Regions from separate parts of the Paenibacillus andongensis genome, predicted to be linked through region 1. Evidence: predicted binding sites of a transcription regulator. Region 1 holds the regulator's gene; the other holds the start of a gene.
The links. The regulator LexA, encoded in region 1, represses DNA repair genes until DNA is damaged. The targets are predictions, from matches to a motif close to CGAACATATGTTCG.

Region 1 (6,699 bases):
CGTCTTGGTCGTAGGCCCCATGGCTCCGATAACATAACGAGGCCACTCCGGTGTCGAATATTTATTCGCTGCCTCGATAGCCAGTTTAGCTGCTGCAAGATTTAATTCGCGATGGCGGTCTTGCAAATCATACTCCGCAAGTACCACACTCGTGCTCCCGAATGTATTGGTTTCTATCATATCAGCGCCCGCGGCGAAGTAAGCTTCGTGAATTTTGCGAATAACATCCGGCCGTGTAACACAAAGAATTTCATTACATCCGTCCAAATCATCGCTCCCGAAATCTTCAGCTGTTAAGTTCTCTTGCTGAATCATTGTACCCATGGCACCATCAAGGATCATGATTTTCTTTTTAAGCTGCTCTTGTATCGGTGTTTTGATCATTGCATGACTCCCTCTCAACTTATCCTAAAGCAATAGAAAACTAAAAAAACGACAAAATATGTTATGTTTTAGTGTAACAGAATACGGCTTCTATGAAAAGAATTTGAAATATCATATTTACCTATAGGTTTTATCGGAAATTCTTATGTTCAACCATCGACAGCTAGCTAAATTTCCACTATAATTCAAAGGAGAGACTTTGATCGTATGTCAAAGATCCCTATATTTATATTTACTTAGAAAGAGGGATGCAGCTTGGCACAAATTAGAATTCGCAATACGAATGAACGTATTGAAGGCGAAGAGCAGGTTAAAGCCTTCTTGGATAGTCAAAATGTTGTTTATGAACACTGGGATGCTAACAAACTTCCGGAAACACTACGTGAGAAATTCATTCTTAGCGATGAAGACAAAGCTCAAATTATTAGCACTTATGAAGAAGAAATTCGTGATTTGGCTGCTAGACGCGGTTATGAAATTTGGGATGTTATCGCACTTTCCGATTCAACACCTAACATCGAAGAGCTCCTGAAGAAATTCGAACAGGTGCACACCCATACAGAAGATGAAATTCGCGCAATCGTTTCTGGACGAGGGATTTTCATTATCAAATCCGAAGGCGAAGTTGGCTATTTTGACGTTGAACTTGAACCAGGTGATGTTATCTCCGTTCCTGAAAACACGAACCATTTCTTCACACTAATGGATAATCGCGAGATCGTTGCCGTTCGTCTTTTCATCGAAAAAGATGGCTGGATTGCTTATAACATTGATGATCCAGAATTTATTAAAGCCTAATTCTATTATATGAACAAAAACCCAACTGCGCTGGACTTAACGTCCTAAGCAACCGCTGGGTTTTTGTTTATTTTATGTTATCCGTTCGTAATAATCGGCAAAATATCTTGAAGACGGGAAACCTCATACGCAGGAACAATCTCATCTCCACTTTGAAGCCCATGATGATTAATCCAAATATTGCGCATACCAACGCTGCCAGAACCAAGAATATCCGTAGTCAATTTATCTCCGATCATGATTCCTTCCTCTGCTTCTATCCCGAGTAATCCCAATGCATGGTTGAAAATAGATGTTGCAGGCTTACCAACACCAAATTCACCAGAGATCACAATATGATCAAAGTATGGCGCGATTTTGGGGACACCTGCTAATTTTTCCTTTTGCAGATCTGGCGAGCCATTCGTTAACAACAGCAATCGATAGTTGCCTTTCAAAGCGTCCAACACTCGGAACGTTTCCTCATAAACGTAAGGACGGCGGCGGCGTTCTGCCGGAAAAAGTTCTCCAAGCTTATACCCAAGCTCACGATCCTCTATTCCCAGCGCACCAAGCCCTCTAGTCCAAGACTCTGTGCGATATCCTGGCGCTAGTTTCTCAAGCTTACGAAAGTTCTCATTCTCACCTTGTGTGAAATTTGCCCATAAGCCTTCAAAAGGATTAATACCTATCATTTTCGTAAATGCAAAAGTTTCATAAGATTCATATAAAGAACGCGCTTCTTTGCGAACGGAAGCTTCCAATTCTTCAGGATTTACGGCTACGTGTTTCGCAGCTTCAGCACATGTCGCTTCGAATGCTTCCTGCACACTGCGATCATCCCACAGAAGCGTATCATCTAAATCAAAAAGTACGGCTTTCAACGTCATCATTCATTTCCCCTTTTGAATGTTGTATCTATATGAGCAGCGATTACTCTTCGTCCGTAAACTTGATGGAATCAAGTTGAACTTTAAGATTGCCACGAAATGCTTCAATATACTTCTTTCTGAGTTCGTTGCGTTCATCGATTTCCGCATCGGTTAAGCCAACTGTTTTCGCTTTACGAGCAAGCTCATTAATACGTTCGATATTTTGTTCCATGTTGTCACTCATCGTAATCCTCCATGTCAAAAATTCAATATGAGTACTACTTTGCCATCCCTATTAAGGAATGTCAAGAGACAACAAAAAGAGGCATAGGAACATGTCCAAGCCTCATCGTGTTTAAAGTCTATCAAGAAAGCATAGTGAAATTAAGGAAGCAATAAAACCTGTCCTTCTTTCAGGGAGCTCGTGGTTAAATGATTGATTGTCTTCAATTTATCTACGTAAGAACGAATGTTCTCGTTGCCTTTATTGTGAGTGGAAGCAATTTCCCAAAGTGTATCTCCGCGTTGAATGACGACTTGATCTTGAGCGACAGCTTTCGGAGAAGAGTTAATAGAAGTAACGGAAACTGTGGTCTTTGCAGTTGCTGCTCCATCCCCTGCATAGGCTTGAACCATAGCACCAAATGAAAACACCGTACCAAGAATGACTGCTAATAGGATGAAGCGAACAATCGCTTTTGTATTACTAGGAATAAAAGTCATCCCTTTGGATGGGCTAGCAGATCTATGAGGTGTGTGTGTTGTGTTAGTGTTTGAATAAGCCATATACATGAATAATCATCTCCCAAACATTTGTTCTGATATTAGAATAACACGAACACATGTTTGAGTCAACCCTTTTCTCGAACTTATGTTTGTACGAACTCGGGTTCTATGTTATACTTTGGGTAATGATTCCCAGTATTGGAGTGATAACTATTGAGTAAGATTTCGCAGCGTCAACAAGCTATATTGGAATTCATTAAGAATGAAGTGAAAGATAAGGGGTATCCACCTTCCGTTAGAGAAATCGGCGAAGCTGTTGGACTAGCTTCTAGTTCTACTGTGCATGGTCATTTGGAGCGTCTTGAGAAGAAAGGTATGATTCGTCGAGATCCTACTAAGCCTCGTGCTATTGAAATTCTAGGCCTAGACGGTGCTGAAACGCATTTTGCAGTTTCTGTAGCTCGCGTCCCTCTCGTTGGTAAAGTTACAGCCGGAGTACCTATTACTGCAACAGAGAACATTGAAGACTACTTCCCTCTTCCTGTCAGCATGGTAGGAGATAATAATGTGTTCATGCTTAGCGTCATGGGTGATAGTATGATCGAAGCGGGTATTCATAATGGCGATTATGTTATCGTTAAGCAGCAGCAAACCGCGAATAACGGAGACATTGTTGTAGCGATGACCGAAGATGACGAAGCAACGGTGAAACGCTTTTACAAAGAAAAGGATCATATTCGTCTACAACCGGAGAACTCGGCTTTGAAGCCTATCCTTTTGAAACATGTTACGATTCTTGGCCGTGTCATTGGTTTGTTCCGGGATATGTAATAGACATACAGCCCTTATTCTACTTACAATACCAATGAGAAAGAACCGAGAGGACAATAGTCCCTCGGTTCTTTTCGATATTAACAGGCTAAATGGATGAAGTTATGGATCAACTGGGTGAACTTAGCAGATAGTAGTCCAACAAATCCAAATTATGGATTTAAAAAAGTTAATGATATGGGCTTTAATCCCATCATAGCCAAGAAGGCTGAACTGTCGATTCAGATAAGAGTCTTTAGAGACTGCTATTGACTCATTAGGATCGCAGTTTGCTGAATTAGAAGCTTCTAGAGACTTCTATTCGGTAATATTGGGTCCCTTTTGCTTCAATTTCAAGGAATAGAAGCCTTTAAGGACTTCTATTCTAAAAATCACAACACTTTTGGATAAATTAACGGTCTCTATAGACTTCTATTTTCCAACTACTAACTTTTATCTTTATCTCCATCTTCCGTCTTCCATCTGCTCACTGCTCACTATCCTATTGATAAACCCAAGAGTACTTCGACCATTGAAATTAAGCTAAAATATTAGCTAAATAATCAACTAAAAAGCAATCGCCCAATTCCCACGACGGAAAATAGGTTCAACGGTACCATCACCAAGGACACCATCGATCTCAAGATCAGCCGTCCCGATCATGAAATCCACATGAATCAAACTGGTGTTCCCACCTCGGGCTTTTAACTCTTCACTTGATAAAGTGACACCACCTTGCAAATTGATCGGGTAGCAGCTTCCTAAAGCCAGATGGCAGGATGCATTCTCATCGATGCCCGTATTGTAGAAAATGCGGTCAAGATTAGAGATCGGCGAATTAAAAGGTACGAGAGCAACTTCTCCCAAATACCGTGCGCCCTCATCCATATCCAGCAACTTTGCTAGATGTTCATAGCCGACTTCCGCCTGATAGTCCACAACTTTACCGCCCTCGAACTTGAACGAAAACCGATCCACAAGCGCCCCATTCACATTTAATGGCTTGGTGCTCGACACCGTGCCATTGACTCCCGTTCGCTTAGGCATCGTGAAAACTTCCTCAGTCGGCATATTCGCTACGAATCGAATTCCACTTGCGTTCTCCGTATCACCGCCAAGCCAAATATGGCCTTCCGGCAGTTCGACTCGCAAATCTGTTCCTGCCGCTCGATATTGAAGCGCCTCGTATTGCTTCTCATTCAACACGCTGCGAACGCGCTTCAATTGATCCATATGTACTCGCCATGCCGCAATCGGATCATCTTCATAAACACGATTTATCCGGAAAATGTCCTCCCACATCGCATCGACCCGCTGTTCTTCAGGCAAATCGGCATACACTTTGGATGCCCACGCCACCGTAGGCGCTTTGATTAAGCACCAACTGAACTTACTTGTTCTCACATAATGCTGATACTTAGCTCTAGCCGTAGCCATCGCTTTAGATGCTCTAGAAACCAAACTTGCATCAATGCCCGCGTACAAATCAGGATCCGGCACTTTGATGTTCAGCAATGCTCCACCGTTTTCTACAAAACGTTCTAACATACTCGTATACCACTCTGGATAATAATCAAAAGCTTCATCATGGGCATATTCAAATCTACTGCGAGTTATCACATCATCCTGCCAGTGTACTTGAACAAAATTCGCCCCTGCCTCGTAGGCTTTCTTAACAATGAGTCTAGTCAATTCTATGGATTCTATCGGCGACTCTATCATCAGATCTTGGCCTTTACCGAGGTTAACTCCTATTTTAACAACAAGTTCAGCGTACTTTTCCAAATTTTTCTGAAAGTTGTCTATCATACGTATGATCTCCTTCGCGTGAAAAAGCCCATCAGCTCAGAATATTTCCTGAAGAATGACGGGCTTTTCGTATCTAATTGTTGCATGAATATCAACTTGCTAAGCGATTAGTACAGGGACAGATATTGATCTCTCTCCCATTGGTGAACTTGTGTTCTATACATATCCCACTCGATTTCTTTAAGTTCATAGAAGTGAGCCAAAGCATGTTCGCCAAGTGTATCGCAAATTACATCATTGCGAAGCAGCTCGTCCAACGCTTGTTTCAAGTTCAATGGCAATGTAGGAATGCCCTCGCTCTCTCTTTCTTCTTCAGTCATAACATAAATGTTACGATCGGTAGGAGGAGGAAGCTGCATTTTGTTCTTGATGCCATCCAGTCCGGCAGCAAGCATTACAGCAAGCGCCAAATATGGATTAGCAGCCGGATCCGGGTTACGAACTTCAACGCGAGTGCTTAATCCACGGGATGCCGGAATTCGGATCATCGGGCTACGATTACTTGCCGACCAAGCTACATAAACTGGCGCTTCATATCCAGGCACTAGACGTTTGTAAGAGTTAACAGTAGGGTTCGTAATCGCAGCGAAAGAACGTGCATGACGAAGTACACCCGCCATATAATGTCTAGCTACATTACTTAAACCTAATTTATCGTTCTCTTCATAAAACGCATTCACATCACCTTTGAATAACGATTGGTGACAGTGCATACCAGAACCGTTCATGCCGAACAAAGGTTTAGGCATAAAAGTCGCATGCAAACCATGCTGTCTAGCAACGGTTTTGACAACGAGTTTGAAGGTTTGAATTTGGTCAGCCGCTTTAATCGCATCTGCATATTTAAAGTCGATTTCATGTTGACCTGGCGCTACTTCATGGTGAGATGCTTCAATTTCAAAGCCCATCTCTTCAAGCGTCAACACAATATCGCGGCGACAGTTTTCGCCTAAATCCATCGGAGCCAAATCGAAATATCCACCTTGGTCGTTCAGTTCCGTTGTTGGATTCCCTTTTTCATCTGTTTTGAACAAGAAGAATTCTGGTTCTGGACCTACGTTCATAGCCGTAAAGCCCATTTCTTCAGCTTGTTTCAAAGCATTTTTCAAGATCGCACGCGGATCTCCTGCGAACGGTCTGCCATCAGGCATATAGATATCACAGATTAAACGTGCAACTTTGCTCTCAGTTACCCAAGGGAAAATAACCCATGTATCCAAATCAGGATACAAATACATATCAGACTCTTCAATTCGCACATAACCCTCGATGGAAGAACCATCGAACATCATTTTGTTGTCGAGTGCTTTTTCGAGTTGGC
Region 2 (6,699 bases), 3.7 Mb from region 1:
AGAAGGCAAGAACCTTGCCACCTCATTTTTTTGTTTTCTACCCCCCTTTACTTTTGGGACATCCCTTTCTAGCTTTCGTCTGCCTCCATAAATAATAACAACTTGCTGCAACCTTTGTTTGCTGCCTTCCGTCTAAGCTTAAGTAATTTTTACCAATTACATAGATTGGACTTATACTCATCTTTAATTCTTATGATCATCAATATGGAAAGGATGTGGAGCAAAAAATCACTGGAAAATGTGGAGCTTGAAATTATTATCCGCTAATGAATTCTGGTAAATTTTGTGACTACTATTCAAATACCCGACGTTTATTCCGATAATAAGCACGTTCCATAATTTTCATATACATAATCATTGAGGAACATAATCGGAGGGAATCAGAGCATGAAGTCCAGACAAAGCAAGTGGCTATCTTTGGTATTAATTTTAATTCTAGCTGCGCAATCTTTAGTGACAGGAACCGCCTTTGCAGCCGATGAGATTTCTAAACTCGTCCTGAATAAAAACGAACTTGCCTTGCAAGTCGGAGATACAGCCAATCTGACGGCAACCGCCATTTTTGTAAGCGGCTCTACGGAGAATGCGACCGTCAAAACCGATTGGAACTCAGGCTCGACCGATGTTGCCTCCGTCTATGCGGGTGTGGTAACAGCCAAAAAAGAAGGCAAGGCCGTGATTACTGCCACCTATATGGGTAAAACCGTAATCGTTAACGTCGATGTTAGCAAAAAAGTAAAATCGTTAACCAAAGATAAACAGTCTCTAGCTCTTCGCCTGAATGCGACTGATCAAGTTAAGATTACAGCTTTTTACGATGACGGCACTTCCGATGATGTAACGAGCAAGGCTGATTATACCGTTGATACCAGCTCCACTGTGACGGTAACGAATGGTCTAGTGAAGGGGCAGAATCCCGGCAGTGCGACGATTACAATTAAATACATGAATCAATCCCTCACATTGCCAGTCGATGTAGAAGTTGTAAGACGTATTGATGCTCAGAAATCAAGTGTATCTTTATTGTTAAACGGAACAGAGAAAATAAAACTGATGGCTACCTATCCAGACGGTACCATCGACGATGTATCCGACAAAGCGGTATGGACTACGGATAAAGCGAACGTTGCTGATGCGATTAAAGGTACTGTTACCGGTTACGGTGTCGGTACAGCTAACCTCACTGCGACGTACGGTACCAAGTCAACAACGATTAAAGTCGATGTGGATAGCACGGTTAAACTTTCCTTAGATAAACCCAATATCTTATTGAAGAAAAATGCGACAGAAAACCTAAAACTAGAAGCTACTTATGCCGACGGGACAACGGCTGATTTTACAGATCGCGCCGAATGGGCTTCGAGTGATGCAGATATCGTACAAGTAACCAAAGGTAAGCTGTCCGCCGTATCCATCGGTGAGGCAACGATTTATGCCAAATATGGCGATAAAGTGGTCACAGCTAACGTAGACGTTGAAGTTCCTCGCCGTTTAGTTGTAAGTTCCGACCTTCTCTCTTTACAAGCAGGTCAAGAGCAATCCCTTATTCTGACTGCTACTTATGCCGATGGCACAAACGGACCCGTCACGGATAGCGCTGTCTGGAGCGTGGATACGGATACGATTGCTTTTGTAAGCAAAGGAAAAGTAACCGCGTATAAATCCGGTGAAGCTACAGTAACTGCGGAATACGGCGGTAAAAAAACGACAACCAAAATCGAAGTCGATATCCCTACCATCATCAAACCAACTAAGAAAATCGTTAATTTACAAAAGGGCGGGTCTGATAAGGTTACGTTGACTGCTTATTTTAAAGACGGAAGAGAATTAGATGTCACCTCCAAAGCAGAATGGACGACCAGCTCCAAAGATATCGCCGAAGCTCGCAGCGGTGAAATCACAGGGATCTCTACCGGTACAGCAACGATTACAGGGAAATACGGTACACGCACAACTAGCATTCAAGTTTCGGTTGGCGTACTAAAAAGTTTGACGGTCAGTCAAGAAAAGCTTGTCATGAAAAAAGGCGATTCCGTTACTTTAACAGCAGAAGCTATTTATACCGATGATACAAAAAACAGCAACGCAGCCGCAGATGTCATCTGGACAAGCAGCAATGTCAAAGCAGCCACTGTTGACGGAGGTAAAGTAAAAGCTTTAGCCTCAGGAGAAGCGACCCTAACCGCGCAGCTGGATAGCAAGACAGTGACCATAACTGTCCAAGTCGATATGGCCAGTGATCTATCGGCGAATGTCGCCAATCTCGTTTTTGACATGAATGAAACAAGATCTATCGTTCTGACGGCTACAGATGCTAGCGGCGCAGCCCGTACTGTAACCAATGAGGCTGAGTGGAAATCAAGCAGCACCACCATCGCGACAGTATCCAAAGGTGTTGTAACACCAGTTTCCCGAGGCAAAGCAACCATAACGGCAACTTATGGCGGCAAAAGTGTCTCCATTCCGGTCGAAATCGGTGTGATTCAGACACTAGTCGCTGATAAATCTTTCATCGTCACCAAAAGCGGCGAACAAGTACAAGTGAAATTAACCGCTACTTTAGCGGATGGCACTACCAAAGATGTCACCTCAACGGCAACCTGGAAAGTCATGGCCTATAAGCTAGGAACCGTTACAGATGGGCTTTTCACAGCTACTGGTTCAGGTAAAACAACGATTACCGGGTCCTTCGGCGGCAAAATGGTCGCTATACCCGTGGAAATCGATTCACTGAAATATTTGAAAACTGATGTTGTCAAAATCGAGCTGCAAGAAGGCAAAACGGCTCAGATTGAGGCGTTGGCTACCTACACAGATGGGTCCGAAGAAGATGTAACCAAACCTGCCCTATGGACATCGTCGAACATCATGATTGCTGATGTGAAGGATGGTATCATCCGAGCAACCGGTAAAGGGTCTGCCAGAATTACGGTCACGTATTCCAACATGAGAACGACCGTACAAGTGACAGTCACGAAGTAATACCATTGAAACCGTTGTTTCCCAGATTGGGAACAGCGGTTTTTTCTTATTTTCAAAGAAAAAAGCATAAGTTCTTGTACTTAGGGGAATATATCCATACCTGTACTTACAGAGCACCTACAGAACCAATTCAACAAGTCTTGGAGGTATGGATCATGGTTTCCAGATTTATAAAGCTGGGTATGATTTCTTTTTTGTCAATCTCGGCTCTCCTTGGAGCACATCACTATCGTATGCATTCCCCTAGCCAGCAAATGATTTCGCAAGTCGATAGCAGGGAAGCCGCCAAGCAAGGCGCACCGACTTTTTTTGACACGAATCCTTTCGGCATGCCTGGCGCGGATGGCAATTTGCGAACAATGGGCAGTATGAGTAGTCATTCGGCTGCATATGGACTTACGCCGCCAACGTCGATGAAGGCTTTGAAGGTCCATACCCAGGCAGTAAGTGGAGCAAAAGACAAAGCTTCGCCTTGGTGGAACTACCTAGGACTGCTTGGTTTAATCGGACTGCTCGGACTCGGCAATCGATCCCGGACTTCTTAGTGTGAAATGTGTTAAAGAAGCCTTATTCCCGGTTAAGGGGAAGGCTTTTTTCTGTTTCGCCAAATTATTTACGGACATTTGTTTGCACTGTGGACATTTGTTTTAATTTACGTTAAACTAAAAGCAGTTATTCGTTTGAAAGGAGCTTTTCATGGATCGTGAACAGCAAATTTTAGCACTCATACGTCAAAATCCATTTATTTCACAAATTGAAATAGCCAGTGCCATTGGCATTTCCCGATCTGCTGTTGCCGGCTATATCGCTGCGTTGACCAAGAAAGGTACGATCCGAGGCCGCGCCTATGTCACCTCTGATGAGCAAACCATCATGTGTATCGGTGGTGCGAACCTCGACAGTAAAGCAGCCAGCAAGCAGGCCATTCGACTAGCTTCCTCGAATCCTGTCACGGTCACCGAGTCCTGCGGCGGTGTTGCGCGCAATATCGCGGATACACTTGCTGGTTTATCCTGCAGGACAGCACTCTTAACCGTTGTCGGAGACGATAAAGCTGGTCAATGGGTGCTTGAAGAAACACGAAAGCGCGGTGTCGACGTCAGCCAAACGATTGTCCTTCAGGGCGAGAACACGGGGACCTACACGGCGCTGCTCGATGCCACCGGCGAGATGTTTTTAGCTTTTGCCAACATGGAAATTTACGATAAATGCACACCCCAACTTCTGATGGACAAATGGTCCCATATTGCCGCTTCACAGCTCGTCATTGCCGATACGAATTTGCCTGTGGACACGCTCCAAGAATTAATTAAGCGCTGTAAAGAAGAAGGCATCACGTTATTCATCGACCCTGTCTCTTCCGAAAAAGCGAAAAAGCTCCCGAAGGAGCTTCATGGTGTTACAGCCATTTTCCCTAACCTTGAGGAAGCCTGTCAGCTTGCTGAGGCCTCGATAGAAATAATACATCAAGATTACAACAAGCTGGCTAAAGCTATTCGGGCACGGGGTGTGAAACACGTATTCATTACACTCGGCAGCGCGGGTGTGATGTATGTTGGCGAGGAAGGCGAGCAGCTTTTCCCTCCTATTCCTACCAACGTCGTGGAAGTAACCGGTGCAGGCGATGCTCTCGTCGCTGGTATCGCTTATGGTGTGATGCATCAACAAACCTATATGGACGCCTGCTCCTATGGTCTCGCTGCCGCACATATTACACTTCAAACTGATCAATCCGTAGCCAGTGAGCTAACTAAAGAACGACTGCAACAAACTATACAATCGATAACTAAAGGAGACTGATCCCTATTATGAACACATCCTACCTGACATTTACCGACGAAGTGAAAGATGCTCTCGCGAACAATAAGCCAATCGTAGCCTTGGAGACAACGATTATTTCCCACGGGATGCCTTACCCGCAGAACATTGAAATGGCTAAAAAAGTCGAACAAATCATCCGCGACAACGGCGCTGTCCCAGCAACGATTGGCATTATGGATGGTAAAATCAAGATCGGCTTGAACGAGCAGGAACTTGAGGCTTTCGCGACAACGGCTAACGTAGAAAAAGTTAGCCGCCGGGACTTCCCTTACATCCTGTCATCCGGCAAAATCGGCGCGACGACTGTAGCCGCAACGATGATCGGCGCGGCGCTTGCCGGCATCGAAGTGTTCGCTACCGGCGGTATCGGCGGTGTACACCGCGAAGGTGAAGTGACAATGGACGTCTCCGCCGACTTGACGGAGCTGGCTCAAACGAACGTCGCCGTCGTCTGCGCAGGCGTGAAGTCGATCCTCGATATTGGCCGTACGCTCGAGTATTTGGAAACCTATGGCGTACCCGTGGTTGGTTTCAAAACGAGCGAGTTCCCGTCCTTCTACGCCCGCGAAAGCGGCTACGGCGTTGACTTCCGCCTCGATGAGGCAGCCGAGGTTGCGGCTATGCTGCGCACCAAGTGGGAGCTAGGCCTTGCCGGCGGCGCCATCATCGCCAATCCGGTTCCCGCGGAATCCGCGATGAACCATCACGAGATCGAAGGCGTCATCCAGCAAGCGCTGGCTGAGGCCAAAGATCAAAACGTGACCGGCAAGAAGGTCACACCTTTCCTGCTAGCGCGCATCAAACAGCTGACCGAAGGCCGCAGCTTGGAGACGAACATCGCGCTCGTTTACCACAACGCGCAAACGGCCGCGCAGGTTGCGGTTGCCCTTAAGAACAAGTAGTCGAGTCCATCTGACCTCGACTTCTCAAAAAAACGAGCCCCAGAAGTTCTGGTGGCTCGTTTTTTAACGTTTAATGGCTAGCATTATGCCATATACAAAGGATTACTTACAGATGCAAGGAGCATTTCATGCACCTCAACAAAATACCGCCACACCTCTGCCCGATAAAAGCTTCGGCCTGCCAGTTCACCCAGTAACTCGAGCGAATGCTCCGTATAAATAACACATGAACGCTCGACACCTCGATTCGAGATGAGCTTCACCTCATCCCCTGCAAGCAGACCAGACACCACAAGTTTTGCATTTCCTTCACGTTCAGGCGCGCCCATAGGCACTACATCGCCCATATTATACTTCCCTGCGTTCAACTCCATGACCGGCCCCTCTGGCGAATAGCTTAGGAAAACGCGCCCTGTATCGATACCCTCCAGTATGCCGTCAACGGTTCGAGAAGATGCATACACCCAGGTTGTCGGCGAACTATGACTAACGTAGCCTCCAAACCGGTGCATATCGCTGCCGCCTACGGCGATGAGACGTTTGCCCATGCAAAGCTGCCCATGCCACCAGTCGAGCGTCTTACGGTTAGCTTCCCGCCAAGGCCCATTCCAAATTTCCACCCAATCATAATCAACCTGGAAATCCCATTCCCAGCCGCAATTCGGACAATGGGGATGGTTCAGCACGACACGTGCCCCGTTCGCTCTTGCTTCACGTATACGTTCCTGCACCTGCTCCGAGCTAGTCGCACGGAAATCTCCCACAGGCTTAACAACACCTAAGAAGTTCGCATGGCCGTGATTCGTCGTCAATTCCATTCCGGGGATTAGAACAACGCCCGTTTCATGCGGATAGGCAAGGTTTTGGCTGTACGTGTTATGATCCGTCATGGCTAGAAAATCGCAGCCCAGCTCTTCCATAATCCGCGCATTCTCGGATAAAGTCAGGGCTCCGTCACTGTGGACAGTATGCATATGAAGATCACCCTTCAGCC

Region 2: NYR53_RS02000 (carbohydrate kinase) is a predicted target of LexA. The motif match lies at 3,599-3,612, and genes of this name have one in related genera.

The regions. Positions count from the first base shown of each region.
Region 1 is NZ_CP104467.1:4,404,214-4,410,912, forward strand. Features, by position in the region: gene metH (methionine synthase) at 1-384, opposite strand, end outside; gene NYR53_RS19985 (1,2-dihydroxy-3-keto-5-methylthiopentene dioxygenase) at 640-1,182, shown strand; gene NYR53_RS19990 (HAD family hydrolase) at 1,260-2,051, opposite strand; gene NYR53_RS19995 (DUF896 domain-containing protein) at 2,095-2,277, opposite strand; gene NYR53_RS20000 (LysM peptidoglycan-binding domain-containing protein) at 2,418-2,825, opposite strand; gene lexA (transcriptional repressor LexA) at 2,973-3,590, shown strand; gene NYR53_RS20010 (aminopeptidase) at 4,137-5,375, opposite strand; gene glnA (type I glutamate--ammonia ligase) at 5,486-6,699, opposite strand, start outside.
Region 2 is NZ_CP104467.1:416,496-423,194, reverse strand. Features, by position in the region: gene NYR53_RS02010 (Ig-like domain-containing protein) at 388-2,982, shown strand; gene NYR53_RS02005 (hypothetical protein) at 3,138-3,527, shown strand; gene NYR53_RS02000 (carbohydrate kinase) at 3,679-4,782, shown strand; gene NYR53_RS01995 (pseudouridine-5'-phosphate glycosidase) at 4,791-5,705, shown strand; gene NYR53_RS01990 (CehA/McbA family metallohydrolase) at 5,789-6,699, opposite strand, start outside.